DNA from 3 places in the Citrobacter amalonaticus genome. Region 2 is predicted to be linked to each of the others. Evidence: predicted binding sites of a transcription regulator. Region 2 holds the regulator's gene; each other region holds the start of a gene.

Region 1 (10,131 bases), 820 kb from region 2:
CGCTGCTGGCGCTGGTGAGTCGTCAGACCCATTTCAGCCTGATTAGTCGCGTGCTCAAGCGCATTGAAAATAAGTACACCGAAAACCTCAACGTCGAGCAACTGGCGGCCGAAGCCAACATGAGCGTCTCTGCGTTTCACCATAATTTTAAGTCAGTGACCAGCACATCGCCGTTGCAGTACCTGAAAACCTATCGGTTACATAAAGCGCGGATGATGATGATTCACGACGGCATGAAGGCCAGTGCGGCGGCAATGCGGGTGGGTTATGAAAGCGCGTCGCAGTTCAGTCGTGAATTTAAACGCTATTTTGGTGTGACGCCGGGAGAAGATGCGGCGCGGATCCGCACCATGCAGGGGAGTTAACGTTATTGCGAGTCAGCCGGATGAGCGACGCGTCATCCGGCTGGATTCAGGTCAGGCGCTACAGTATTTCTTCTTAATCACCACCACCACCGTGCCGATCAACCCCGCCGCCAGCAGAAAAATGGGCAGGATCATCAGGAAGGTCATGACCTGATCTTCATGGCGCTTCACAAACGGGATCATGCTGAGTGCGTAGCCAAAGCTGGTGACCACGCCGACCCACAGCAGACCGCTCAGCCAGTTGAAAAACTGGAAGCGGCGGTTAGAGAGTCCGGAAATCCCCGCCATGGTGGGCAGCAGCGTGCGCACGAACGCCAGAAAACGTCCCGCCAGCAGCGCCAGCAGACCGTGACGGTCAAACATGCAGGTCGCGCGCTGGTGGTATTTCGCCGGAAGTTGCGCCAGCCAGCCTTTTACCGTTCGCGTATTGCCCAGCCAGCGTCCCTGAATATAACTGAGCCAACAGCCGAGACTGGCCGCCGTCGTCAGGATCAGCAGGGTAGGGACAAAGCTCATGACGCCCTGCGCGACCAATGCGCCCGCTAAGAGCAGCAGGCTGTCGCCGGGTAAAAATGAGGCCGGTAACAGGCCATTCTCTAAAAACAGCGTGGCGAACATCACAAAGTAGACGACGCTAACAACATGTGGGTCCGCCAGCGCGGCAAAATCATGTTGCCAGAGCGCAGCGATAATATCTTGAATGACAGCCATGGACTTTCCTGTGGAACAGCGTTTACGCCTTAATGATCCTATTGTACTCCTGAACAGGCCCGGATGACTTGATCCCGGGCGCAACAAATGCAGACAATTTCGCTCGACGTGTCTGCACAGATGTCCATTGGCGTCAATTTTACACGAGGCGGGAAAATCCGGCGGCTAAATCTGCCATCAGATCGTCAACATTCTCTAAACCAATGTGGAGACGAATCAGCGTGCCGCTGAAATCCACACCCCCTTCCGGGCGAATTTCTGCAATCTGTTCAGGCTGATTGGCCAGAATCAGCGACTCAAAACCGCCCCACGAATAGGCCATGCTGAAGAGGCTGAAGTGATCCAGATAAGCGGACAGCTCGTCATTATTGAGCTTTTTATTTAGCACAAATGAGAACAGGCCGCTGCTCCCTGTAAAGTCACGTTTCCAGAATTCGTGTCCTTTACTGCCTGGTAACGCCGGATGATTGACCCGTGCGACCTGCGGATGGGCAGCCAGCCATTCGGCAATCTTCAGACTGCTTTCATGATGCTGGCGCAGACGCACGCCCAGGGTGCGCAGCCCGCGGCTGGTCATATAGGCCGTATCGGCATCGACCATTTGTCCCATCAGATAGGCATTCTCACGCAATTGATCCCAGCAGCGGGCGTTCGAAACGGCGGTGCCGACCATGGCATCCGAGTGACCAATCAGGTACTTAGTCCCGGCCTGAATCGAGATATCAACGCCGAAGTCGAGGGCTTTAAACAATATGCCTGCCGCCCAGGTGTTATCGATCATAATGATGGCGTCCGGCACAACGCGTCTGACAGCGGCGACAATTGCCGGGACGTCGTGGACTTCCATGGTCACGGATCCCGGAGACTCGAGGAACACGACTTTGGTGTTGGGCTGAAGATGTTTAACAATGTCAGCGCCAATCAGCGGATCGAACCAGCCAGTCGTCACTCCCAGTTTGCCGAGGATTTTGGTGCAGAAATCCTGGCTCGGCTCATAGGCCGTATTGGTCATCAGCACGTGATCGCCCTGTTCGACAAAAGCCAGAATCGTATTGGCGACGGCCGCTGCGCCGCAGGGGAACAGCGCACAGCCCGCGCCGCCTTCGAGTTCGCACATCGCTTCCTGCAGCGAAAAATGGGTTAATGTGCCGCGACGTCCGTAAAAGAGTTCGCCGTTGGCGCGGTTGCGGGTGGCGTGCTTTTTGGCTTCGACCGTTTCAAAAACCAGCGAAGAAGCGCGCTGAATCACACTATTCACCGAGCCCAGCGTGTATTTTTTACTGCGCCCTGCGCCGACCAGTCGGGTGTCCAGTTGTTTATCTGCCATGTTGTGTTTCCTGTTTTTATACGTCTGGACGTCTAAACTATCACGAATGGAAAAATGCGCATCCTCAGGAACGGGATAAAGCACAATATTTTATCAAAATCGCCTCCCGTGACGTTTTACTGCGTAAGCGCAAGGAAAAGAAACCAAAGGTGCGGCACTATGTAAATAGTAATGAGAACGACTATCAATTCGACGTCGTTTTGATATTATTACGCTCAGAATTTGTGATTTGCGTCCTGGAGATACAGAGTGGGTAATAATTTGATGCAGACGGATCTTTCCGTCTGGGGTATGTATCAGCACGCCGATATCGTGGTTAAGTGCGTGATGATTGGTCTGATTCTGGCGTCAGTGGTCACCTGGGCTATCTTCTTCAGTAAGAGCGTGGAGTTCTTCTCCCAGAAGCGTCGGCTTAAGCGCGAACAACAACTGTTGGCGGAAGCCCGCTCTCTGGATCAGGCAAGCGATATTGCAGCAAACTTTGGTGCCAAAAGCTTAAGCACCCAATTGCTCAATGAAGCGCAGAACGAACTGGAACTGTCTCAGGGCAGTGAAGACAACGAAGGGATTAAAGAGCGTACCGGTTTTCGTCTGGAGCGTCGCGTTGCGGCGGCGGGACGTCATATGGGACGCGGAAATGGCTACCTGGCGACCATTGGGGCGATTTCACCGTTTGTCGGCCTGTTCGGTACGGTCTGGGGTATCATGAACAGCTTCATTGGGATTGCGCAAACGCAGACCACTAACCTCGCCGTCGTCGCCCCCGGCATTGCAGAAGCACTGTTGGCGACAGCCATCGGTCTGGTTGCGGCCATTCCTGCAGTGGTTATCTATAACATCTTTGCCCGCCAGATTGGCGGTCTTAAAGCGATGCTGGGCGATGTGGCAGCACAGGTGCTGTTACTGCAAAGCCGCGACCTGGATCTGGATGCAAGCGCATCTGCCCATCCGGTGCGTACCGCGCAGAAATTACGTGTAGGGTAATGTTTCATGGCAATGCGTCTTAATGAAAATCTGGACGATAACGGTGAAATGCATGAAATCAACGTGACGCCGTTCATCGACGTTATGCTGGTACTGCTGATCATCTTTATGGTGGCTGCACCGCTGGCGACTGTGGATGTGAAGGTCAATCTACCTGCGTCCTCCAGTACGCCGCAACCGCGCCCGGAAAAACCGGTGTATCTGTCGGTCAAAGCGGACAACAGCATGTTTATTGGTAACGATCCGGTGACGGACGAGACCATGGTGGCAGAACTGAACGCGCTGACCGAAGGGAAGAAAGACACCACGATCTTCTTCCGTGCGGATAAAACCGTCGACTATGAAACCCTGATGAAGGTGATGGACACGCTGCATCAGGCGGGTTATCTGAAGATCGGTCTGGTCGGCGAAGAGGTCGCGAAAGCGAAATAATCGTTGTCGCCACGGGCACAATGAGAAGAAAAGCCGGGTAAGGCGTTATCGCTGCCCGGCTTTTTTATTGCCCGTCGCGCCGGGTTTGTACCTGGTGTTCATTGAGCGCAACGGTGGTGATGGTAATCGTGCGGGTATTTCCTTCGGCCAGTTTGCGCGTCAGTCGCAGCGTAGCGGTCTCACGAGCCAGCAAATGCTGCCAGGTGCTCTCCAGCCGCGCCATGATTTTATCACCCAGCGCCGGGTTCTGTTTGATAATGGCGTTGATCGTCGCGCCATAAATCTCTTCCTTCACCTGAAGCGCGTATATTTCCCGCCGGTTCTGCCATTTCAGACGAACCAGCGCCGCAGGAATAGAAGTCACTTCTTGCGCTACGCTTTCGAGGACCGCGTTTTTATTGGCGATGAGCGCGGCAAGATTCTGCTTTAAGATAAATTGATCGCTTTTATTCTCATCTAAAGCCAAATAGACATTGTTATCTTCAACATCTTTAATCATTGTTCGTCGTCCAGAGAATAGAAAAGGGGCGAGTCTTTCTCCCGGGTAATTAAATTAAGCCAAATTTCGTTGCCGTTTTCATTTATATGCGTGGTCATTTCAGAGATTATTTTACTTAAGGTCTGGGCATCGATATCGCCTTCAGCCTGTAACGCATTAATAACCCGAGCGAAAGTCTCAATTTTCGCCACTCGCTCAAGACGTTCTTTAAAATGACGGTCACGTTCTTCGAGCAGGATATTTTTAGATTGCCCGGTGGCGGTTGTGCTTATTAAGATATCGACCTCGTAATCGCTGAGGGTTGTTTTTCCCTGAGTGAAATTATCATTATTTTCTGCTGTTTCTTCCGTCTGACCTGAGGATGACAGATGAAAACGCGGTGGGACAAGGTGCTCGGGCAGCATGTCACAATATCCTTTAATATCAAATGTATAGTTATTTTTATTTGGCAGGTCGCGTTGACAATAACATGGGGTAATTTTAGAATCAAAAAAAATGGAGTCATTCTATGAACAGTATTTTTTATTCTGTCATTACCTTGCTATTGCTGACCGGCGGCGTGCTTTTATTAATGCGCGAGTTTAATAAACCGCGCAACGCTGAAGAACTGGCCTCTGCGACTCAATCAATACCGCTGACTAAAGAAGAGGGGGAGGACCATTTTTCCGCGCTGATGAATGCTATTACACCGGTATGGTACTGGCGCGTCAATCACGAATATATTGATTTCCTTCACGCAACAATAAAACGCATGACGATGGCGCAATTGAATGACACGCCAGGGCTGTTTGACGCCCAGCGACGCTGCAGCGATCTCAATTCAGCGGTGTATAAATACTACGACACGATAAAAAAACGCTGTCTCAACGGCGAAAAAGTCCCCCATTCCGATCTCGATGTGTTGAACTTACGCCAGTGCTTTCGGGAGTTTAGCGTCGAGGCGTATCCGTCGCTGGTGGCACTGGTGTGGCCCGAGTATCAGCGCCCGTGGATCAATCCCGACGAAGTTTGAGGAGGATGTTGATCTGATGTTGCACTGTTGGGATATACTGTCGCCCGGTTTTTGCTACATCACAGGAATTTATGGAACGCTTTCTCGAAAACGTTATGTATGCGTCTCGCTGGCTGCTGGCCCCGGTCTACTTTGGTTTGTCGCTGGCGCTGGTTGCGCTGGCGCTAAAATTCTTTCAGGAAATTTTTCATGTTCTGCCCAATATCTTTTCGATGGCAGAAGCTGACCTGATTCTGGTGCTGCTGTCGCTGGTGGATATGACGCTGGTCGGGGGACTGCTGGTGATGGTGATGTTTTCCGGCTATGAGAATTTCGTCTCGCAGCTTGATATCGCTGAGGGACGGGAAAAGCTGAACTGGCTGGGGAAGATGGATGCGACCTCACTGAAAAACAAAGTTGCGGCCTCGATTGTCGCCATCTCTTCCATTCATCTGTTGCGGGTATTTATGGATGCGAAAAACGTGCCGGATAACAAGCTGATGTGGTACGTCATTATCCATCTCACTTTCGTCTTGTCGGCGTTTGTGATGGGCTATCTTGACCGGTTAACTCGCCATAAGCATTGACAGAACAGGCCGGGCAGCCGTTGTCGCTACCCGGCGCTGAACGTTACTTATCGGACGATGCCTGCCAGAGGTTCAGTTGGCCGTCAGCGACATGCTTATCAATCTGTGTCAGCTCTTCTGCGGTGAACGACAGATTTTTCAACGCCTGAACGTTTTCTTCCAGTTGCTCCGGACGGCTCGCGCCAATCAGCACGGAAGTGACGCGATCGTCTTTCAGCAGCCAGCTAAGCGCCATTTGCGCCATTGACTGACCGCGCTGCTGCGCCATCTCATTCAGTAAACGCAGACTGCTGAGGTTAGCTTCCGTCAGCATATTCTCTGTCAGACCCCGCACTTTCTTCCCTTCGCGCTGCATACGTGAGCCGTCCGGGATACCGTTCAAATACTTCCCGGTGAGCAATCCCTGCGCCAGTGGCGTAAAGGCGATGCAGCCCACGCCGTTGGCTTTCAACGTATCCAGTAAACCGCTTTTATCCACCCAGCGGTTCAGCAGGTTGTAAGAAGGCTGATGGATTAGCAGCGGGATCTTCCACTCGCGTAAAAGCTCTGCCATTTTTTGCGTCCGTTCCGGCGAGTATGACGAAATGCCAACATACAGCGCCTTCCCGCTTTGCACGGCGTGCGCCAGTGCGGAGGCCGTCTCTTCCATCGGCGTGTTTTCATCCACGCGATGAGAATAGAAAATATCGACGTAATCCAGACCCATTCGCTTCAGGCTTTGATCGAGACTGGCGAGCAGATATTTACGCGAGCCGCCGGAGCCATAAGGACCTGGCCACATGTCATAACCGGCTTTGGTCGAAATGATCAGCTCATCGCGCCAGGCAGCAAAGTCTTTGCGTAGCAGGCGACCAAAGTTTTCTTCCGCGCTGCCCGGAGGCGGCCCGTAGTTGTTGGCTAAGTCAAAGTGAGTGATGCCTAAATCAAAGGCTTTTCGCAGCAGCGCGCGCTGCGAGTCGAGGGCTTGGACGTGACCGAAGCTGTGCCACAGACCGAGCGATAGCGCAGGCAGTCGGAGGCCGCTTTTACCGCAGTAGCGGTACTGCATATTCTCATAGCGGTCAGGGGAGGCGTTCCAGGACATGATGTCTCCTTTCTTGTGATGAATTTTCGAAACAGCGTTTTCATTCTATGCTTATAAAATCACAAATCCCGGAGATATGCGATGACGCGTCTGACAGCCAAAGATTTTCCGCAAGAATTACTCGATTATTATGACTACTACGCACACGGGAAAATCTCAAAACGGGAGTTCCTCAATCTCGCGGCAAAGTACGCCGTTGGCGGGGTGACGGCGCTGGCGCTGTTCAATATGCTCAAGCCCAACTATGCGCTGGCGGAACAGGTGAAATTTACCGATCCCGATATTTTGCCTGAATATATTCACTATCCGTCGCCAAACGGCCATGGCAGCGTGCGCGGCTATCTGGTGAAACCGGCCAACACAACGGGCAAGGTCCCCGCCGTGGTGGTGGTGCATGAGAACCGGGGACTGAATCCCTATATTGAAGATGTCGCAAGGCGGGTAGCAAAAGCAGGTTACATTGCGTTGGCGCCCGACGGTTTAAGCTCGGTGGGCGGGTATCCTGGAAACGATGAAGAAGGGAAGGTCTTGCAGCAGAAAGTGGATCCGACAAAGCTGATGAATGACTTTTTCGCTGCCGTCGAGTTTATGAAACAACACCCGGACGCCAGCGGCAAAGTGGGGATCACCGGATTTTGTTACGGCGGCGGAGTCTCAAATGCCGCTGCCGTGGCCTATCCGGAACTGGCGTGTGCGGTGCCGTTTTATGGCCGCCAGCCTGCCGCTGCGGATGTGCCGAAGATAAAAGCGCCGATACTGCTGCATTACGCGGCGCTGGATAAAAATATCAATGAAGGCTGGCCCGCCTATGAAGCCGCGCTGAAGGCCAACAATAAGGTCTATGAAGCCTGGGTCTATCCCGGGGTAAACCACGGATTTCATAATGATTCCACACCGCGATATGACGAGGCTGCCGCCGAATTAGCGTGGAAGCGGACACTGGAATGGTTTGATAAATATTTGAACTAACTGAAAAAATGCGCGGCAGGCGTAGCACCGCCGGGCACTCTGTCTCGCTTAGAAGCTGTAGCTCATCCCTGCCTGCACACTGGCATCGTTATCCACGTCACCTGTTCCTACATAGATACCGGTATTCACCACGAAGTTATGTGCGATGGTCGCGTTGATGCCCGCGCCAAAGATGCCCATTGTGTTGTTATGGCCCGCAGTGTTGTGATAGTCCGCTGCCTTGATGTCGGTATCATCACTGAACTCTTTCTGGAAGCGTGCGTCGATCCACGGCATGACCTGCACGTTCTTATTCAGATCGCGAATCGCTGTCGTCAGACGAATACCCGCGCCGCCGTTCCAGGAAGAAACCTGACTGTCAGAGAACGTAATCTGCTGGTCGGAGAAACCATCGGCTTTGGTTTGATCCCAACCCAGTGTGGCATAGGGTTGCAGCAGCGTGTCGCCTGGCAGCAGGATATTGACGCCGGTGCGGCCTTGCGCCATATACAGGCTGCCATTGGTCGACCCGCTCAGCGCTTCGGTCATACCGCTGGTATCGCCGGTCACATTGTTGGCTGACAGCGAGTAACGCATGTCACCGTAGCTAAAGCTGCCATCGGCAAACAGGCCCCAGTCCTTACCGTTCAGCGCCTGCTGCCATCCGCCGTACAGGCTGTAATAGTTACCGTAAACCGTGTCTTTGAAGCTATCCGCGCTGTTGCTGGTGTCCTGCACGCGACTGCGGGTCCAGGCCAGTGCGATACCACCCGTTACGCTGTCGCCGTTATCCAGATGCGTCGTCCAGTCAACGCCGCCCTGTGCGCCCTGGGTGATGCTCTTGTAATCGACATCGTTGCTGAAGTTACCATTCTGGTACAGGAAGTCGCCCCACACCTGCGCTCCGTCCTGTTGTTCGCCAAACAGGCTGGCGAGATGAACCTGATTCATATGATTGCTGATATCGTCAGCGACCTGATGGCCCGCCTGTTCCGCGGCATCCAGACCGGCAATCAGCCCCTGAACGTCGCTTGCCAGCGATCCTTTTGAACTGCTGAACAGGATATTCCAGGTCTGGCTATTCTCCGCTTTCAGCCTCGTCTGCGGTGCGGTGTCGGCGGCGACAATATCCAGACTATTGTCGTAGTTGTAGGCGCCACTACGGTTTTCAACGGACTGTTGTCCATTGGTAAACGAGGCGCCGGCATAGCTCTGTGGTGTCGAGGTGCCCGTGGTAGTGAAAGTGCCCAGCTTCAGGTTTGACTGATTCTGTGAGGAAGGGGAAATCGAGCTTACCACGACGGCATTGTTCGTACCGGTAATGGTGCCAAAATCAACAAAGCTGTCGGTACTCATATTGACGGACGCATTGCTGCCCGTGGTGCTGGCGATCAGCCTTGAACCATTTTGCAGATTCCAGGTTGTCGCATCGTTAATTGTATCGATGTTGATGTTGTTGTTACTGGTCGTATTGACCGTTTCGAACTGACTGATTTGACCGGAGACAGAACTTCCCGCGTCCATAGACAGGGTATCGCTGCCGTCGCCGCCGTTAACATTACCGCTCACGTGGGAGTTATTGGTCAGTACCAGCGTGTCATTGCCTGTCCCTGTCGTAATATCGCCGTTGACGTTCGCATTATTTTGCAGAGTGATGGTGGTATTGCCGCTGTTCGTACTGGCGTCTACATCGCCATTAATGACGCTGTTATCGACCAGAACGTTATTATTTGATTGGCCACTCAGAATGACATTACCGTTGATGACGCTGTTGTTGGTGAGAGAAAGGCGGGTGGTGCCATTTTCATTGTCTGCCCCCACATCACCGGTGACGGTACTGTGACTCATCGTCAGCGTTGTGTTGGTGGTACCGAACATCGCAACAGTGATATCACCATACGTATTAAGGTTGGTATCTTCAAATATCGTATCGTTCAGGAAGTCCGCAGCCTGGTCGGGATTTAACGCTACTCGACTCTCGGTGCCGTTTACCGTTGTATTGGTCAGTGAAATGGTCGTATCAGAATTTTCGCTACCGGCGTAAATACCGCCTTTATCCAGGGTGCTGTCGCTCATGGATATCGTTTGTGCGCCCGCGCCACCACTCATAATGCTGCCGTGCAAAACGCTGCCATTGGCAATATTGGCAGTATGATAACCGTCATCCGCCGGGTCGAGATAAATCGCTGCACCCAACATGTAA
Region 2 (10,131 bases):
GTGGCTGGCAATATAGCTGTAGAGTTCATCATCAACTTCAATCGTTTTCATCTTAATCCAGTGCGGTGTCTTATCTGATCTGAAATACAAATCGTTGGGAGTATAGGGGCAAATCCCAACAGCGAATAGCGTCAAACCCGGCTGAACAAAAAACTCGGAGAAAACCGAAGTGGTTGCAGCCCAGTGGCAGAATGGTCAACATAATACCCTAACCCGACAGAGCGAAAAAAAGAACTTTGCCATGAAATTGAATATCCGAGCGCAATCCGCACAAAACCTGCACAATAATTATCCCATCGTACTGGTTCACGGTTTATTTGGCAGCCTGGACAATCTGGGCGTGCTGGCTCGTGACCTGGTGAACGACCATGACATCATTCAGGTCGATATGCGTAATCACGGCCTTTCTCCGCGCGACCCGGTGATGAACTACCCGGCAATGGCGCAGGATCTGTTAGATACGCTGAATGCGCAACACATCGAAAAAGCCACCTTTATTGGTCATTCGATGGGGGGAAAAGCGGTGATGGCGCTCAGCGCGCTGGCCCCGGAACGCATCGCCCGTTTAGTGGCGATCGATATTGCCCCGGTGGATTACCACGTCCGTCGCCATGACGAAATTTTCACCGCCATCAACGCGGTGACGGCATCGCCGGCAAAGACCCGTCAGCAGGCGGCTGCAATCATGCGCGAACATCTTAATGAAGAAGGTGTGATTCAGTTTTTGCTGAAATCGTTCGTTGACGGCGAATGGCGCTTCAACGTGCCGGTGCTGTGGGAGCAGTATCCGCATATCGTCGGCTGGGAGACAATACCGGCCTGGGATCATCCGGCACTGTTTATTCCCGGCGGCAACTCCCCTTATGTCACCGAAGCATATCGCGCCGATTTACTGGCGCAGTTCCCGCAGGCGCGTGCGCACGTCATTGCCGGAGCCGGTCACTGGGTGCATGCCGAAAAACCGGAGGCGGTGCTGCGCGCCATCCGTCGTTATCTTAATGAAACGGCTAACTGATTAAAAACTCAGCGTCCGTGCGCGATTACGCGTGCGAACGTTGGCGCGCCTCATTCGCTGATGTATGATGGCGCGCTATCCATCCGGGCAGAGGCCTGGCTGATTGTTTCCCCGAAGTCACCAATATCATGGCCAAAGAACAAACGGACCGTACGACACTAGATCTGTTCGCGCACGAGCGTCGCCCGGGACGACCGAAAACCAATCCGCTTTCGCGCGATGAACAGCTGCGCATTAATAAGCGTAATCAACTCAAACGCGACAAAGTTCGCGGTCTTAAGCGTGTCGAACTCAAACTCAACGCGGAAGCGGTTGATGCGTTGAATGAGCTGGCGGAATCCCGAGAGATGAGCCGCAGTGAACTGATCGAAGAGATATTGATGGCCCAACTGGCGGCACTACGCGGCCAGGATCTTGCCTGAAATCATCCCATTTCCCACTTTCATGTAGCATGGAGTGCACTCGTATGCGTTTGCTATTTCCGCATACCTGACTGTTCTGCTATGATTGCCCTTATCTGTGGGCAATTCGCCACCACCATTTCAATAAGTTTCAAGAGGTTACTTTACTCATGGCAATCACTGGCATCTTTTTCGGCAGCGACACCGGGAACACCGAAAATATCGCAAAAATGATTCAAAAACAGCTTGGTAAAGACGTTGCCGATGTGCATGACATTGCAAAAAGCAGCAAAGAAGATCTCGAAGGCTACGACATTCTGCTGCTTGGCATTCCAACCTGGTACTACGGTGAAGCGCAGTGCGACTGGGATGACTTCTTCCCTACCCTCGAAGACATTGATTTTAACGGCAAACTGGTCGCACTGTTCGGCTGCGGCGATCAGGAAGATTATGCAGAATACTTCTGCGACGCGTTAGGCACGATCCGCGATATCATTGAGCCGCGCGGTGCAACTATCGTGGGTCACTGGCCGACCGCAGGCTATCATTTTGAAGCCTCCAAAGGTCTGGCGGATGACGACCATTTTGTCGGTCTGGCGATTGACGAAGACCGTCAGCCGGAACTGACCGCCGAGCGCGTGGAAAAATGGGTGAAGCAGATTTCTGAAGAACTGCACCTCGACGAGATCATCAACGCCTGATGTACGGCGGCGCAGACAATGTTTGCGCCGCATCAATAGACAGAACCAATCAAAATAATTGCTACAAATTTGTAACTTTCTTGCCCATCCCTGTACAATGTGCGGGAGTTTTTAGGTGGCGCTCTCATTTCCAGGCAATACCGACTATTTATTAACATTTGCCAGAGGCTTGCAGTTTTCATTTAGACACGGCAGTCCTATAATGAAACGCATTATCTCGAGTGCAATTTCTGTCACTTCTTGTATGAAGTGAATCGTTTAGCAACAGGACAGATTCCGCATGACTGACAACAATACCGCATTAAAGAAGGCTGGCCTGAAAGTAACGCTTCCTCGTTTAAAGATTCTGGAAGTTCTTCAGGAACCGGAAAACCATCACGTCAGTGCGGAAGATTTATATAAACGACTGATCGACATGGGTGAAGAAATTGGTCTGGCGACCGTGTATCGCGTGCTGAACCAGTTTGATGACGCCGGGATCGTAACCCGCCACAATTTTGAAGGCGGCAAATCCGTTTTTGAGCTGACCCAGCAGCATCATCACGATCACCTTATTTGCCTCGATTGCGGCAAAGTGATCGAATTCAGTGATGATTCTATTGAAGCACGCCAGCGTGAGATCGCAGCAAAACATGGCATTCGTCTGACGAACCATAGCCTTTATCTGTACGGCCACTGCGCTGAAGGCGATTGCCGCGAAGACGAACACGCGCACGACGCGAAATAATTTGCACTATTCTGAAAAGCCAACCTGTCGGTTGGCTTTTTTTATGCGCGCCATTCGCCACTCTGCGCTTTCTTCTGACAGCATGTTGCTTTAATGTAAAATCTCCCCCTGCCTTGTCCGGAGAATCGAAATGGAACTTCGCCAGCTACGTTATTTTGTCCGTATTGTGGAAACCGGCAGTATGGGCAGCGCGGCGCTCGATCTCGACATCGGCGTCTCCGCGCTCAGCCAGCAGATGACGCGGCTGGAAAACGAACTCGCCATTCGTCTGTTGCAGCGAACCTCGCGTGGCGTAACGCCAACCCGCCGGTCTGGCCTTTTACTCGCAGGCACAGCTGGCGTTGCGTCATGCTGATGATGCTATTCTGGCCGCGCGCGATGCGCGTCTGTCCGGACACGTCAGCGTCGGTATGGCCCCCAGCACGGCCTCCGTCCTGGGAATGCCGTTTATTCATGCCATGCGGGAACATTACGCCGACGTTCGCCTGCATGTGGTGGAAAGCCTGTCGGGTAATCTGGAACGGATGATCAACACCCGTCAGATTGATCTGGCCGTTGTTTTTCAGAAAGAGAAGATCCTGCGCTGGAGCGCCAGGCCGGTTCTCGAAGAGCGACTTTTTCTGATTGGCACGCATGACCTGCTGGCGGCGATTCCGGATGACACCATAACCCCTGCTCAACTGGCGAATATTCCCCTGATCATGCCAAGCCTGGGCCACGGACTGCGCGGCCGACTGGAGGCCATTTGTCAGGAACACGGACTGAAGGTGGATATCGCCACGGAAATTGATGGCCTGACGTTACTGATGCGCGCCGTTCGCAGCGGACTTGGCGCCACGTTGCAACCAGGTGCTGCCATTTCGCATCTTGAGAGGGAAGCGCTGAGAGTGATTGGCGTCCATAATCCCATACTCAGCCGCCCTAATTTTCTGGTCAGTCTGTCTGACGATGAACTCACCCCCGCCGGTCTTGCAGCCCGCGTGATACTCACAAAAGTGATGCGTGAACTTGTGGAAACCGGCAGTTGGCCGGGTGCGACCCTTTACGCTCACTAAACAGGTCTTTAGCTTCCCGCCATAGCGCCCATACAACCTGTACGTATACATTTCAATTACAAATTTAACAAATAGTTAAATGGTAATGGAGTAGACGATGGTTGATGTACTGGTGATTGGCGGTGGTAATGCCGCGTTATGTGCCGCCTTAACCGCCCGTGAGGCAGGAGCTTCCGTGTTGCTGTTAGAGGCCGCGCCCCGGGAATGGCGCGGCGGCAACTCCCAACACACGCGCAATTTACGCTGTATGCACGATGCGCCACAGGATGTGCTGGTTGAGAGTTATCCCGAAGAGGAGTTCTGGCAGGATCTCTGGCGTGTCACCGAAGGCAATACCAATGAAGCGTTGGCGCGCCTGGTGATCCGTACCTCTTCACAGTGTCGCGACTGGATGCGCCAGCATGGTGTCAATTTTCAGCCCCCACTCTCTGGTGCGCTGCACGTCGCGCGTACCAATGCCTTTTTCATGGGCGGCGGTAAAGCCCTCGTGAACGCTTATTACCGCAGCGCAGAAAAGCTGGGGGTACAGATTCGCTACAACACGCCGGTGCAGGCGCTTGAATTGCATCATGGCGATTTCGTCGCAGCCCTGGCAGGTCACGAGCGCATTGAGGCAAAAGCCTGCGTACTCGCCGCCGGTGGATTTGAATCCAATCGCGAATGGCTGCGTGACGCCTGGGGAGAGAACGCACGCGGCGAATGGCCAGCCGATAACTTCCTCATTCGCGGCACCCGCTTTAATCAGGGCGTCTTGCTCAAATTTATGATCGACGCCGGGGCTGACATCATCGGCGATCCATCCCAGTCCCACTGTGTGGCGATTGATGCCCGGGCCCCGCTGTATGATGGCGGCATTTGCACGCGCGTGGATTGCGTCTCACTTGGCGTGGTAGTCAACCGGGATGCGGAACGCTTTTACGATGAAGGCGAAGATTTCTGGCCGAAACGTTATGCCATCTGGGGGCGTCTGGTTGCCCACCAGCCAGGGCAGATTGGCTACTCCATCATCGACAGCAAAGCGATCGGCCACTTTATGCCGCCAGTTTTCCCCGGCGCACAGGCCAATACGCTGGATGAACTGGCCCGCCAGCTAGGGCTGGATCCCGAACGCTTTACCCATACCGTGGAGCACTACAACCAGTCCTGTCAGCCGGGTCAGTTTGATCACACGACGCTGGACGACTGCGCAACGCTGGGCCTGACGCCACCGAAAACCCACTGGGCGCGCCCCATTGATACACCTCCCTACTACGGCTATGCCCTGCGACCAGGGATCACCTTTACCTATCTGGGACTGAAAGTGAATGAACATGCTGCGGTCCATTTTGCAGGCGTCCCCAGCCGTAACCTGTTCGTTGCCGGTGAGATGATGGCAGGCAACGTACTGGGCAAGGGCTATACCGCCGGTGTCGGCATGTCCATCGGCACCACGTTTGGTCGCATCGCAGGTAAAGAAGCCGCGCAGGCAGCACGTAAGGAGGCGCATCATGAAGCAGCTTGAAAAACTGATCATCGAAGCCAAAATCCTCACCGAGCCAGAGGCTGAAGTCGAGCGGGTGATGCAGGTGTGTAACGCCTGTCGCTATTGCGAAGGGTTTTGCGCCGTGTTCCCGGCGATGACTCAACGACTGGAATTTGGCAAAGCCGACATTAATTATCTGGCAAACCTGTGCCATAACTGCGGCGCCTGCCTGCACGCCTGCCAGTATGCACCGCCGCATGAGTTTGCGATCAACGTACCGAAAGCGATGGCGGAAGTGCGTCTGGAAACGTATCAACACTACGCACAACCGGCGGCCTTCGGGGCGCTGTATCGCCGGGCTGGCGTCACCGTGACGCTGGCGCTGGTCTTTGGTCTGATCCTCTTTTTACTCCTCGCGATGGGGCTGAAGGGATCGCTGCTCCACCCGCCGTTGGCCGGTGATTTCTACCAAATTTTCCCGCACAACCTGCTGGCATGGATGTTTGGCTCGGTTTTCATGCTGGCGATCGGTTTACTGATGGCAGGGGTGATCCGCTTCTGGCGCGAGATCTCTCCCGTCGGGCCGCGTCCGGCGGAAATAGCCGAAGCCTCACACAATGTGCTGACGCTGAAATACCTCGACGGTGGACATGGCAAAGGCTGCAACGACGCGGACGATGCTTTCACGTTGATGCGTCGTCGTTTCCACCATTTCACCTTCTACGGCTTTATGCTCTGTTTCGCCGCGACCGTGGTGGCGACCGGTTATCACTATTTCGCCGGATGGGAAGCCCCCTACCCGTTCTTCAGCGCGCCGGTCATGCTTGGCACGCTCGGAGGAATCGGTTTAATTGTCGGCCCGACAGGCCTGCTGTGGTTAAACCTTAAGCGCTCGCCACTGCATGGCGACGCGCGACAGAAACCGATGGATCGCGGCTTTATTTTACTGCTGCTCCTGACCAGCCTGACCGGTTTAGGTCTGCTGGCGGGAAGAGACACCTCATGGATGGGGATCCTGCTTGCCCTCCATCTTGGCGTGGTCATGGCACTTTTTTTGACCATCCCATACGGAAAATTTGCCCACGGATTTTACCGCTGCGCGTCTTTACTCAAATGGGCGATTGAGAAGCGACGTGGAAAACAGGCGGGGGTCGCAGGCGACTGACCCGCACACTCTTACCTCTATACATAATTATGATAAGACAGTGGAGCAACCTCAATGACTCAACAACCATCGCGCGCCGGCACGTTCGGCGCAATACTGCGTGTGACCAGCGGTAATTTTCTCGAACAGTTCGATTTTTTTCTGTTTGGTTTTTACGCCACCTATATTGCAAAGACGTTTTTTCCCGCCGAAAGTGAGTTCGCTGGCCTCATGCTGACCTTTGCCGTTTTTGGCTCCGGTTTTTTAATGCGCCCCATTGGGGCAGTTGTACTGGGGGCGTATATTGACCGGATTGGCCGACGGAAGGGGTTGATGGTCACCCTGGCGATTATGGGTTGCGGCACGCTGCTCATCGCCCTCGTTCCGGGTTATCAGACTATCGGCCTGCTGGCTCCCGTGCTGGTCCTGGTGGGACGTCTGCTACAGGGATTTTCTGCCGGCGTCGAACTGGGTGGCGTCTCTGTTTATCTTTCTGAGATCGCCACGCCAGGCAATAAAGGCTTTTACACCAGTTGGCAATCGGCCAGCCAGCAGGTGGCGATCGTGGTCGCCGCGCTGATCGGTTACGGTCTGAATGCCACGCTGGGACACGATGAAATCTCCGAATGGGGTTGGCGAATCCCGTTCTTCATTGGCTGTATGATTATTCCGCTGATTTTTGTTCTTCGACGTTCGCTACAGGAAACGGAAGCCTTTTTACAACGTAAACACCGCCCCGACACCCGGGAAATTTTTACCACCATTGCTAAAAACTGGCGCATTATCACCGCGGGTACCCTGCTGGTGGCGATGACGACCACGACCTTTTATTTTATTACCGTTTATACCCCCACTTACGGGAGAACGGTGTTGAACCTGAGCGCGCGTGACAGCCTGGTAGTCACCATGCTGGTGGGGATTTCTAACTTCATCTGGCTGCCGATTGGCGGCGCCATCTCTGACCGGATCGGGCGTCGTCCGGTGCTGATGGGCATCACCTTGCTCGCCCTCATCACTACCTGGCCGGTCATGAACTGGCTTACCGCTGCACCCGACTTCACCCGCATGACGCTGGTGCTGCTCTGGTTCTCGTTCTTCTTCGGCATGTACAACGGCGCGATGGTAGCCGCACTAACCGAAGTGATGCCGGTGTATGTCCGAACCGTGGGTTTTTCACTGGCCTTTAGTCTCGCCACGGCAATTTTCGGCGGCCTGACGCCAGCCATCTCTACCGCATTGGTCCAGTTGACCGGCGATAAGAGTTCTCCGGGGTGGTGGCTCATGTGCGCTGCGCTGTGCGGGCTCGCCGCGACGGCAATGCTGTTTGTTCGTCTCAGCCGTGGTTATCAGACGGCTGATAATAAGCTCTGAAACGCAAACGGGCGGAGATCTCTCTCCGCCCGCTTTATGTGGTCTCTGACGCTTACTTCGCCGTATTGTTACTGCGAATTTCCTGCCAGATCTTATCGCAATCGGCTTTCACAGCCTGATCGTTACCGGTACGTGTCGCCTGAATACACTGCTGATAATCCAGCACGCGAACACTTTCCTGATTCGCAAACTGTTGATGCTGCTTTTCTTTTTTCAGCACATCCAGCACGCTCTGGCAGGCTTCGATTTTTTCTGGCGATCCCTGTGCCGTGTTGATACAGGCGCTATATGCCTCTTTCAACCGGCTGTCTTCTTTCGGGGCCGTTGACGGTGCGCAGGCCACCAGTCCCGAGGCCATTACGGCGATGAGTATCAGTTTTTTCATAGCAGGGTCCTCAACGATGCGGCAGGCACAAGGCCTGCCGCTGATGGCATTAGAAGATGGTGAACGGTGCAATCACAATGAACTTCACGTCGCGCTCATCCTGGAAGATGTTGCCGTAACCGCCGCCCCAGCTCGGGATGTTGGAGTGGTTGTCATATTCGGTGAAGTGCAGTTTAAACATGGTGCCTTTCGCACGACCGTCCTGCAGGGTGTAGACCGCATCCAGGCTGTATGAAGACTCTTCGATGGTACGGTTTTTGTCGTAGTACGCATCCGGGCTGCTCTGCCAGGTAGACGGTTTCGCGTCCCAGGCATACACATAGGAAGCCCCGACGGCCCAGCCCGGCAGGTTCCAGTTCTTCAGGTCATACATCGCGCCAAAGAAGACCGCTTTTTCGCCGTTGGCGTTGAAGTCTGAACGGTTATCCCACCAGATATCCAGACGACCGTTGGACGACGCATAGGTTGGCGTCATACGTTGCAGGAAGAACCCTTGCTGCCCTTCAGCCTTAACCCAGGTTCCTTCCAGACGCAGGTCAACCACTTCCGCCACTTTGTAGCCGAAGGTCAACGCCTGCAACCAGGCGGTTCCGTCATAGATATCGCTGGCGCTGCGGTCATCGACTTTGTCACGCGCACCGTAGAACTGGTAGCTGGTGGAGAACGGATTGCCACCTAAATCAAACTTGTAGCTGGCTTTGGCGAAGTACTGATCGACATAGCCTTCGGACTGACCAAATGCAGCTTCCAGCACCAGGTCATTTTTGAAATCATATTTTGCGCCGACAGAATGGAGATAATCGACTTTGGTCTTTTTATCGCCCTGGTAGAATTTATCAACCTCAGTGTGCCATGGCGCTTTATATTCGTTGGCCCACATATAGGAGAAGCTCAGTGCGCCCGCATCGCCGTAGTCAAAGTTTGCGCCAGCTTCGGCACCCTGATAGGTACCCGGCATAAAGCTCCAGTGCGGCGCTAACAGCGTCTGACCGGTAGGCTGAATATAACCGGCACGTGCCCAGGCTGGACCGTATTTGAATTTCGCGGCGGCCTTGTACAGACTGATTCCGCTCTTATCGCCGGAGTAGTCTTCATCGTAGCCTTTGTTCTTTTTCGAGAAAGCGATTTCGTTTGGATGGCCGCTGTCGCCGTTTTCTGCCATTTCAATCGCAGTAAACGCCGCCACATCGAGACCGAACATATCTGCTGCATAGCCGGACTGGAAATCCAGGTTGGCGTTCCAGGTCGCGTGAGAAAGGTTGGTTTTGTATTTATCTCCGTCGGTGACATCTTTACGGTCGCGCTCGCGCTGCCAGTAATAAATGCCGCCCGTCAGGGTTGAATCATCAATAAAACCTTCGGCCTGTGCCTGCGGAACAACGACCAGACCCGACAGTGCTGTGATACCGGCGATAGCCAACGCCAGCGCACTACGTTTGCCACTAAACGTACGCATATGTTAATCCTCTTTGACGTATAAATTGCTGTTGCCAAAGGCGAAACAGCGAAAAAATAAAAAAGTAAAAGTAGCATTGAGAAAAACCTCACTGACTACAGTGATAGACTATTTTTCGCGACGCGAATTATCAATACCTTTCTGTAACGAGAATGTAAGAGTATGAGCAACCGCACATATTTCATCGCTTCCTGTTACATTTTATTCATCCATCAACAAATGCCATAAAAGATGTAAATTCTCTTTGTTTTCCAGAAAGATGAACGCGGTTTCATGCCATTATCTGTTTTTTGCGCACGTTATCGATAACAGACGGTTGTTAATGACATTATTTTTTGAATGGGGATTAATTCGCTTCGCAAAGCGAGATATTTCGTTAAACAGAAGATGAAAAAAACGCCGCAGAATGCGGCG
Region 3 (10,131 bases), 1.2 Mb from region 2:
GACGTGTCCCCAGGTATCGTTAATTGCCTTGAATTTATTGCAATCAACCAGCACCACCGAACAGTCAGAAAGATCCCGCCGCTTGATGATGTCGAGAATTTTACGGTTGAAGCAGCCCGTCAACGAGTCGATGTAGATTTTCAGATCGCTCTCATTCAGCCAGGATTTTAACCCCATCATGATCAGTACAAAGAAGAACGGCGCCATCAGGATCAGCAGCCCCGCCTGAGTGTCATGCATCGCAAACCCGCTGAGCGAGATGGCGTAGTGAATGACATACTTTTCGGAGAGCACCTTGAAGGCGATTTCCGGGCGCTTCTTACACTCCCCCGTCAGACAAAGCGACTGCTGATTCAGAGTATTCACCAGCGAAACGTTCAGTCCGTGCGGCACCTGTCCATCGAAGGCATCGCGTAATGCCTCCTGAAGTTCCGGCTTCGCATGATCGTAAACCAGATAGCCTACGATATGGTCGGAGATCTCATTGCCAGAAAGGTCATAAATATAACTCACGACGCTGAAGGCTTTCTCATCCGTGATTTTATCGTCATAAAAATCCGTAGAGCTTAAGGCTTTCGTTTTGACGTTCTTTTCCAGCAGACGGGTGTAAAAATCGACGGGAGGAAGAAAGAAACTGGAAATATTACGCGCCATCTTCGATGAGTGATAATCAAACGCTTTAGCATCGGCGGGAGTGAACCAGTAAAAATAGCTTGCATCCTCGGCAATAACGTAGCGATGGGCATCGAAATTACCCGGATTAAGCGCGTTCACCCTGCCGCGAATAAACTCAGCGGCGGTATACATACACAACGCGTTTAACGTCGGCTCACGCGCTACCATCGCACCCGTTGCGGAATGAATGCGTTTGCTGTCGGCGTTAATTCCCCAGGCCTCCCCACGGGGAGTCAATTGCGACATCTGGCCGCACTGGCCAGCGCTTTTAATCTGCCGATAGCGTACGCCGGTCGCATCCGCGATCATTTCATTATCATTGAAGATATCGAGCATCCGCGTTTGCAGGCGGTTCATCCCTTCATTGACCGTCGCCAGTCGCTGCTCATAAATAATGAACAGGAAAAGCGACGTAAAAAGCAGCGTGATTAGCGCTGAAATAATAAGTGCCTGTCTGTTTCTTAAACTGTCCTGCACAATTTTCACCAAGGCACCCTGAGCATCAACACGCTGTTATCACTACGGTATTCGATTTCACCCACGCAGTACAGGTCAGAACGGTTAATCATCCCCTTCTATCAGATAACCCGCATGACGAATGGCAGTGCGGCAATCGCTCACGCCAGCGGCGTATCCGGCCTCAATTTCACACACCGGACTGGCGCTACAAGAGGGTAAGCGGATGGGCGTGGCGAGCGCTTTCTCCAGCGAGTCAATTTTGCGCATCGCTTCCAGTAACGATCGTGAGACCTGCAGATAAAACAGGCTGTTTTCACCCGTCGGTGACTGCTCAAGCGCCGCGATTTTTTGTTCCAGCAAAGACGGTGTTAATTTCATGATGCAATACTCACAGAGCGTGCCTGTTAGAAAAGATAGCAGTTCTGTTCGCGGCGCATAAAAAAAGCGGGCTAAAGGCGCCCGCTTTTATTTGTTGTGACTTTTTTTAGAAACGGTAACCCGCTGAGAACATAAACACCCACGGATCGAGGCGAATATCGTCATGCTGCTTAACACCACCCAGCTTGTAGTCCGCGGTGGTATCGATATCCATGTACCAGACTGACATGTTAATCAGCCAGTCACGGTTGATCAGATAGTCCATCCCGACCTGACCTGCTGCACCCCAGGAATCTTTAAGACTCAAATCGGAAACGCCGGTCTCTTTGCCATTCTTATTGACGTCAGTATTAAAGAAGGTCGTGTAGTTAACCCCAACACCGACATACGGACGCAGCTTGCTGCTGGAATCACCGAAATACCACTGCGCCATCAGGGTTGGCGGCAGGTGATGAACGGTGGCGATATCACCGGTCAACTGCGTGCCCACTTTATGGCGGAATGGCGTCGCCGCCAGCAGTTCAACACCGATATTTTCGGTCGCCATGTAAGTGAATGTCAGACCCAGCTGCGTGTCGTTACTGACGTTAAAGCCGCCTAAATGGCCTAAGGTGCCGTCCGCGCCTTCCGTCGGTCTTACCGTCGCCGAACCGGCGCGAATAAAGAACTCGCCAGCTTCATGCGCATAAACGCTGCCAGAGAGAAGAGTACTTACTGCCAATGCCGCCACTGTTAACTTTTTCATACCCGCTCCATCGTTATGGTTATAAATGCGTCACGAATATACCTACATTGGAGTAATAAGTGATCTAACCTGGATCACATTAGGCCGTGTAATTTAACATTTATTGATCCAGATTAAGTTAGAAGTAGCATTCAAAATCCTGGTTATTCCTGTTCAGATCAATTTTGCAATATTTACAAGGTGAAAGTATTTTCTTAATTTTTGTGGCGGCAACGTCATCACGCTGTGGATTTGTTGTTCAAATTACTCTGGCTTTACAAAGATATGCTTTTCCATACACCCCTTGATGCTGCCACTGCGCAGTTATCCAGGGTACAATTGACCGCTTAACAACACCTGCAGAACTCAAGGAGAGTGCATGTCTATCACGGCGCAGTCCGTATACCGTGACACCGGGAATTTTTTCCGTAATCAATTTTTAACCATCCTGCTGATCTCGCTGCTGTGCGCGTTCATCACGGTGGTATTAGGGCATGCCTTCTCACCCAGCGATGCGCAGATTGCGCAACTGAGTGAAGGGGATCATCTTGCGGGAAGCGTGGGTTTGTTCGAACTGGTGCAAAACATGACGCCGGAGCAGCAGCAGATCCTGTTGCGCGCCTCGGCAGCGTCCACCTTTTCAGGACTGATTGGTAATGCCGTCCTGGCCGGTGGCGTACTGCTGATGATTCAGTTAATTTCAGCGGGTCATCGCGTCAGCGCCCTGCGCGCGATCGGTGCCAGTGCGCCGATCCTGCCGCGTCTGTTCATCCTGATTTTACTGACCACCCTGCTGGTACAGCTCGGGATTATGCTGGTCGTGGTACCAGGCATCCTGTTGGCTATCCTGCTGGCGCTTGCGCCGATTATGCTGGTGCAGGATAAAATGGGTGTTTTCGCCGCAATGCGCAACAGTATGCGTCTGGCGTGGTCTAATATGCGACTGGTCGCCCCGGCGGTGATGGGCTGGCTGCTGGCAAAAACGCTACTGTTGCTGTTTGCCTCCAGCTTCGCCGCCCTTGACCCTAACGTTGGCGCCGTTATCGCGAATACGTTGAGCAATCTGATCTCCGCCATATTGCTCATCTACCTGTTCCGTCTGTATATGTTGATTCGCCAATAACCCTGTCTGCGTCGCCGGCAGAAATGCCCGACGCGTTTGATTACGGAATCGAAGAATGAAGCAGTTTCTTGATTTTTTACCGCTGGTGGTCTTCTTTGTTTTTTACAAAGTGTATGACATCTATGCGGCCACCTCGGCGCTCATTGTCGCAACGGCTATCGTGCTCATCTACAGTTGGGTCCGCTATCGCAAAGTTGAAAAAATGGCGCTGATCACCTTTGTTCTGGTAGCCGTGTTCGGCGGGTTGACCATCTTCTTCCATAACGATGAATTTATTAAATGGAAGGTGACGGTGATTTACGGCCTGTTTGCCGGTGCGCTTCTGGTTAGCCAGTGGATCATGAAAAAACCGCTGATCCAGCGCATGCTGGGTAAAGAACTGACGCTGCCGCAGCCGGTCTGGTCGAAGCTCAACCTCGCGTGGGCCATCTTCTTTATTCTGTGTGGGCTTGCCAATATCTACATCGCCTTCTGGCTGCCGCAAAATATCTGGGTGAACTTTAAGGTATTCGGCCTCACCGCGCTGACGCTGATCTTTACCCTGCTGAGTGGCGTCTATATCTATCGCCATCTCCCGCAAGAAGACAAATCGTAAACGCCCATCAGACCAGGCCTATGGGCCTGGTTTTGCTTTCTGCACAATCCCTGACGTACTTACCCGAAATTGCATGAATCATGAAGATATTATGGAGATTGCCTTCATAACATTGTAATGATAATAATTATCATTGATATTCCGTATCGCATTTTAAACAATATGGATGTCAGTTGATGAATACGATAACAAAAATTTCTCCACGCCCTCTGGCGCTTTTGATTGCCACAGCATTAAGCGGAAATGCATTCGCCGCAGACGACGTCATGAATGACGGTGAAACGATGGTCGTCCAGGCCACCGCCGAAGAAGCCCTCAAGCAGCAACCCGGCGTTTCTATTATCACCGCCAAAGACATTGAAAAATCCCCGCCGGTCAACGACCTCTCCGATATTATTCGCACCATGCCCGGTGTGAACCTGACGGGCAACAGCGCCAGCGGCAGTCGGGGAAATAACCGTCAGATTGATATTCGCGGCATGGGTCCGGAAAACACGCTGATCCTGATTGACGGCGTGCCGGTCACCTCGCGAAACTCAGTACGCTATAGCTGGCGCGGCGAGCGTGATACCCGTGGTGATACAAACTGGGTACCGGCGGAGATGGTCGAACGTATTGAAGTTCTGCGCGGCCCAGCAGCGGCACGTTACGGTTCCGGTGCGGCGGGTGGCGTCGTCAATATCATCACTAAACAGCCAACGAACGACTGGCATGGCTCGCTGTCTCTTTATACCAACCAGCCCGAGAACAGCAAAGAAGGTGCCACCAAACGTGCGAACTTCAATCTGAGCGGTCCGCTCATTGACGATGTTCTCACCATGCGTCTGTACGGCAACATCAACAAAACCGACGCCGATGCGGCGGATATTAATACTCAGCAAAATGGATCCTATGCCGCAGGGCGCGAAGGGGTACGCAATAAAGACATCAACGCCCTACTCTCCTGGAAACTGACGCCACAGCAAATTGTGGATTTCGACTACAGCTACAGCCGTCAGGGTAATATCTATGCCGGAGATACGCAGTACAGCAACAGCAACGTCAGTCCTGACGGGCTGGTCAGTACCCTCTACGGCGATGAAACCAACCGGATGTATCGTCAGTCGTGGGGACTGACGCATAACGGCATCTGGGACTGGGGACAGTCCAAATTCGGCGTCTACTACGAAAAAACCAACAATACCCGAATGCAGGAAGGCTCGACCGGTAGAGTGGAAGGGATGATCAATAACACCGAATACGCCACCAGCCGCCTGGAATCCTATCGTTCTTCCGGAGAACTCAACATCCCTGTCTTCTGGCTGGTTGATCAAACCCTGACGCTGGGTGCGGAGTGGAACCGTGACGAACTCAACGATCCGGCGTCTATGCAGGCCACCAGCGCATCCGGCGTGCAGATTGGCAATGTCTCCGGTGATGCCTCCAGTCGCAGCACCAAAAATAGCGCCACGCTCACCGGTATCTATCTGGAAGATAATATCGAAGCGCGGCCTGGCACGGATATTATTCCGGGGATCCGTTTTGACTATCACGATGAATTTGGCAGCAACTGGAGCCCCAGTCTGAATATGTCGCAGGAACTGGGCGATCTGTTCAAGCTGAAAGCCGGGATTGCGCGCGTCTTTAAAGCGCCAAACCTGTATCAGTCCAGCGAGGGATATTTGCTCTCCACGCGCGGCAACGGCTGTCCAAATACGATCGCCACCGGCAGTTGTTATCTGCTGGGCAATCCGGATCTGGACCCGGAAATCAGTATTAACAAAGAGATCGGTCTGGAATTTAATTACGCTGGCTGGGATGCGGGAATCACCTGGTTCCGTAACGACTATAAGAACAAGATTGTCGCCGGGACCGATATTATCGGTTACGCCTCCAACGGGAATAACATCCTGCAATGGGAAAATGGCGGCAAAGCGATTGTCGAAGGTCTGGAAGGTAACGTGGTGATCCCGCTGGTGCCGGAGACGTTAAGCTGGCGCACCAACGCGACGTATATGATCAAATCCGAGAACAAGGACACCGGTAACCCGCTCTCCGTGATCCCGAAATACACCATTAATACCCTGCTCGACTGGCAGGTGAACGACAAGCTCTCCACGCAGCTACAGTGGACGCAGTACGGTCGACAAAAACCGCGCGAGTATGCTGAAACGCGCAATGAGACGGGTGCCATGTCGGATAAGGAAATTGGTGCCTATGCGGTTGTCGGACTCGGCGCTAATTACCAGATGACGAAAAATCTTCGCCTGAACGCCGGGATCAGCAACCTGTTCGACAAGCAGATCTATCGTGAAAACGATGGCGCCTCAACCTATAACGAACCCGGACGCGCTTACTATGCGGGCGTAACGATGTCATTCTAATCACCCAAACGCCCGTCTCGCGGGCGTTTCCCCTCTGTTCTCCATGTTAAAATCATAGTAGCATCGCGGCTGGAATTTTTTTCTACAGTCGGTTTTACAATGACAACAACAATTCACGCCCCGCAGGGCGAACTGGTTTTACGCACACTGGCTATGCCTGCCGATACCAATGCCAACGGTGATATTTTTGGCGGCTGGCTGATGTCGCAGATGGATATTGGCGGTGCCATTCAGGCCAAAGAGATTGCCCATGGTCGCGTGGTGACCGTCCGCGTGGAAGGAATGAGCTTCCTGCGCCCGGTCGCCGTCGGCGACGTGGTGTGCTGCTACGCCCGTTGCGTGAAGCGCGGAACCACTTCCGTCAGCATCAATATTGAAGTCTGGGTGAAGAAAGTGGCGTCAGAGCCGATTGGCCAGCGCTACAAAGCGACAGAAGCGCTGTTTATCTACGTCGCGGTGGATCCGGACGGTAAACCCCGCCCGCTTCCGGCGCAATAATGACAAAAAAGCCTCCATTGTGGAGGCTTTTCTCTTAGCGCGTCACGATCACTCGATTTGCGTGGTGCCGTTCAGGCGGAAGACGATATTCACGACCAGCCCTGAACCCGGTTTACCGGCTTCATAGCGCCATCTGCGCATCGCATTCTTCACTTCACGTTCAAACATGTTGGCCGGTTGCGCTGATACGATTTGTACGTTGTCCACCCGGCCATCGGCCGTGACATCAAACTTCACTTTTACCCGCCCCTCAATGCGTAATGCCTGGGCGCGCGCCGGATACTGCGGCTGGTTACGCGTCAACGCCCGTGGACCTGCCGGAACACTCACCGTCGGCTTACTGGTTGCCGGCGCGGTGCTGGTGGCCGGACGCGAAGGCGCGGTGTTCTCAAACGGCGACGCCTGGCGCGGCTCGGCAGGTTTAACATCACGCTTCGGCTGCTCCTGCACCTTTTTCACCGGCTTCGGTTTTGGCTTGGGTTTAGGCTTCGGTTTCTCGATAACAATCGGCGCCTCTTTGGGCGGTTCGGGAATCGGCTCCGGCTCGGGTTCAGGCTCGACAATCGGTTCCGGCGGCGGCTGGACCGCCTGCGGTGGTTCCAGGTCGGCTGGCGAAACCATCGTTACGGAGATGGGCTGCGCAGGGGCAGGCAGTTCAATAACCTGATGTACCGAGGTATACAAGAGTCCCGCCACTAAAGCGCCATGAATGCCAACGGAGAGTAACGTCGGCCAGGGGAAGCGACGAGGTAAATCAAGGGTCATTGAAGTCATAATCGTTTCAGTTGAAAAACCAGGCCCCGATTTTAAATGCAAATAGCAATCATATTCAATAAGCCATCGCCATAAGCGCCATTTTTATCCTAAAAACTCCCTGACAATTGTACGGCCTTAACAAGGCTGTCATCTTTGCGTTGCAGTAAAGGGACCTTTCAAATAACGTATTTAGCACTTTTACCGAACAAGGAGCCCTATCCGTGCTTTATGTCATCTACGCGCAAGATAATCAGAACTCACTTGAAAAGCGTCTTTCCGTCCGCCCCGCGCATCTGGCACGACTACAGTTGCTTCACGACGAAGGACGTCTCCTGACTGCAGGCCCCATGCCAGCGGTAGATAGCAACGATCCCGGTGCGGCAGGTTTTACCGGCTCCACGGTGATTGCTGAATTTGACTCGCTGGAAGAGGCGAAATCCTGGGCCGAGGCTGACCCGTATGTTGCCGCCGGGGTTTACGCGCAGGTTTCGGTGAAACCCTTTAAGAAGACGTTCTGAAAGACGTGTTCATTGGGCACCGCATGCGGTGCCCTGTTCACTCAGAGGCTATGGATCGCAAACAGCAGCGAGTTACGTTGCTGGTTCAGGACACATTTTCTGATTGAGTGGATCCGCATATTCCGACGCGACTGTCCTTCAAGCCAACGCGCTTTACGGCGACTGGCCTGACGCAGCATCCGCCAGCGTCCCACTTCCGTTCTACTCCGCTTCATGATACCTACTCTTACAGTGCAAGAATGGGCATTATACCCCCCACAGACAGGCAGGCTAGCGCTTTTGCCGTGTTTTTATTTGCCAGATTTATCATGACGCGTAAACTCATAACAATACGCTTTCAAAAGGATTTTTAATCTATGACAACCTTCTACACGGTGGTGAGTTGGCTGGTCATTCTGGGCTACTGGGTGCTCATTGCCGGTGTAACATTACGTATTTTGATGAAACGTCGCGCGGTTCCTTCCGCGATGGCCTGGCTGCTGATCATTTATATTCTGCCGCTGGTCGGAATTATTGCTTATTTATCCTTCGGGGAACTGCATCTGGGCAAGCGTCGGGCAGAACGCGCTCGGGCAATGTGGCCATCCACCGCAAAGTGGCTGAACGATCTCAAAGCCTGCAAACATATCTTCGCCGAAGAGAACAGCAGCGTCGCCGCTTCGCTGTTCAAACTCTGTGAGCGTCGCCAGGGCATCGCGGGGGTTAAAGGCAACCAACTCCAGCTGCTCACCGATTCTGACGATGTGATGCAGGCGCTGATCCGCGATATTCAGTTGGCGCGACATAACATCGAAATGGTGTTCTATATCTGGCAACCCGGCGGAATGGCGGATCAGGTGGCGGAATCCCTGATGGCTGCCGCACGACGCGGGATCCATTGCCGACTGATGCTCGACTCTGCCGGTAGCGTCGCTTTCTTCCGCAGCCCCTGGGCGGCGATGATGCGCAATGCCGGTATCGAAGTGGTCGAAGCGCTGAAGGTTAATCTGTTCCGTGTGTTCCTGCGTCGCATGGACCTGCGGCAGCACCGCAAAATGGTGATGATTGATAACTATATTGCCTATACCGGCAGTATGAACATGGTGGATCCGCGCTTTTTCAAACAGGATGCGGGTGTCGGTCAGTGGGTGGATCTGATGGCGCGAATGGAAGGTCCGGTCGCTACCGCGATGGGCATCGTCTATTCCTGCGACTGGGAGATTGAAACCGGGAAACGGATCCTGCCTCCGCCGCCGGACGTCAACATAATGCCGTTCGAAGAGGCCAGCGGACACACGATTCATACCATCGCTTCCGGCCCTGGTTTTCCGGAAGATCTGATTCACCAGGCGCTGCTGACGGCGGCTTACTCGGCGCGTGAATATTTAATCATGACCACCCCCTACTTCGTGCCAAGCGACGATTTGCTGCATGCCATCTGTACGGCGGCGCAGCGCGGTGTGGACGTCAGTATTATTCTGCCGCGCAAGAATGATTCGCTCCTGGTTGGCTGGGCCAGCCGCGCCTTCTTTACCGAGCTGTTGGCGGCCGGGGTGAAAATCTATCAGTTTGAAGGCGGCCTGTTGCATACCAAGAGCGTACTGGTCGATGGTGAACTCAGTCTGGTCGGGACCGTGAATCTGGATATGCGCAGTCTGTGGTTGAATTTTGAGATCACGCTGGTCATTGATGACGTCGGATTCGGCGGCGATCTGGCTGCCGTGCAGGACGATTATATTTCCCGTTCTCGCCTGCTGGACGCGAGTTTGTGGGTAAAACGCCCACTCTGGCAGCGGATCACCGAGCGACTGTTTTACTTCTTCAGTCCGTTGCTGTAAAACGTGCCCAAGAGACGGTAAACAGGTAGTCATTATGGATATGGATCTGAACAATCGCCTGACTGAAGACGAAACGCTTGAGCAGGCTTACGATATTTTTCTCGAACTGGCGGCCGATAACCTCGACCCGGCGGACATTATTCTGTTCAACCTGCAGTTTGAGGAGCGCGGCGGCGCAGAGTTATTTGACCCGTCGGAAGACTGGCAGGATCACGTGGATTATGA

What was found. The regulator Fur, encoded in region 2, represses iron uptake genes when iron is present. The targets are predictions, from matches to a motif close to ATAATAATGAGAACNACTATCAA.
Region 1: a site for Fur is predicted at 2,569-2,591, ahead of exbB (tol-pal system-associated acyl-CoA thioesterase). Genes of this name have one in related genera too.
Region 3: a site for Fur is predicted at 4,066-4,088, ahead of AL479_RS22150 (TonB-dependent siderophore receptor). Genes of this name have one in related genera too.

What each region holds. Positions count from the first base shown of each region.
Region 1 is NZ_CP014015.2:2,592,933-2,603,063, forward strand. It holds gene AL479_RS12590 (AraC family transcriptional regulator) at 1-365, shown strand, start outside; gene yghB (DedA family general envelope maintenance protein YghB) at 417-1,076, opposite strand; gene metC (cystathionine beta-lyase) at 1,216-2,403, opposite strand; gene exbB (tol-pal system-associated acyl-CoA thioesterase) at 2,653-3,387, shown strand; gene exbD (TonB system transport protein ExbD) at 3,394-3,819, shown strand; gene AL479_RS12620 (hypothetical protein) at 3,884-4,315, opposite strand; gene AL479_RS12625 (hypothetical protein) at 4,315-4,722, opposite strand; gene AL479_RS12630 (ESA_00282 family adhesion-associated protein) at 4,827-5,330, shown strand; gene AL479_RS12635 (TIGR00645 family protein) at 5,402-5,896, shown strand; gene AL479_RS12640 (aldo/keto reductase) at 5,940-6,980, opposite strand; gene yghX (YghX family hydrolase) at 7,062-7,949, shown strand; gene AL479_RS12650 (autotransporter domain-containing protein) at 7,998-10,131, opposite strand, start outside.
Region 2 is NZ_CP014015.2:3,413,654-3,423,784, reverse strand. It holds gene seqA (replication initiation negative regulator SeqA) at 1-51, opposite strand, end outside; gene ybfF (esterase) at 242-1,015, shown strand; gene ybfE (LexA regulated protein) at 1,144-1,437, shown strand; gene fldA (flavodoxin FldA) at 1,587-2,117, shown strand; gene fur (ferric iron uptake transcriptional regulator) at 2,398-2,844, shown strand; partial or broken gene tcuR (tricarballylate utilization LysR family transcriptional regulator TcuR) at 2,975-3,899, shown strand; gene tcuA (FAD-dependent tricarballylate dehydrogenase TcuA) at 3,997-5,400, shown strand; gene tcuB (tricarballylate utilization 4Fe-4S protein TcuB) at 5,387-6,526, shown strand; gene tcuC (tricarballylate/proton symporter TcuC) at 6,581-7,876, shown strand; gene chiQ (ChiQ/YbfN family lipoprotein) at 7,929-8,261, opposite strand; gene chiP (chitoporin ChiP) at 8,311-9,717, opposite strand.
Region 3 is NZ_CP014015.2:4,589,511-4,599,641, forward strand. It holds gene AL479_RS22120 (GGDEF domain-containing protein) at 1-1,161, opposite strand, end outside; gene AL479_RS22125 (hypothetical protein) at 1,237-1,512, opposite strand; gene ompW (outer membrane protein OmpW) at 1,619-2,257, opposite strand; partial or broken gene AL479_RS22135 (YkgJ family cysteine cluster protein) at 2,510-2,587, shown strand; gene AL479_RS22140 (YciC family protein) at 2,616-3,359, shown strand; gene AL479_RS22145 (septation protein A) at 3,415-3,954, shown strand; gene AL479_RS22150 (TonB-dependent siderophore receptor) at 4,131-6,317, shown strand; gene yciA (acyl-CoA thioester hydrolase YciA) at 6,417-6,815, shown strand; gene tonB (TonB system transport protein TonB) at 6,864-7,580, opposite strand; gene AL479_RS22165 (YciI family protein) at 7,793-8,089, shown strand; gene AL479_RS23910 (YciY family protein) at 8,131-8,304, opposite strand; gene cls (cardiolipin synthase) at 8,446-9,906, shown strand; gene AL479_RS22175 (HI1450 family dsDNA-mimic protein) at 9,941-10,131, shown strand, end outside.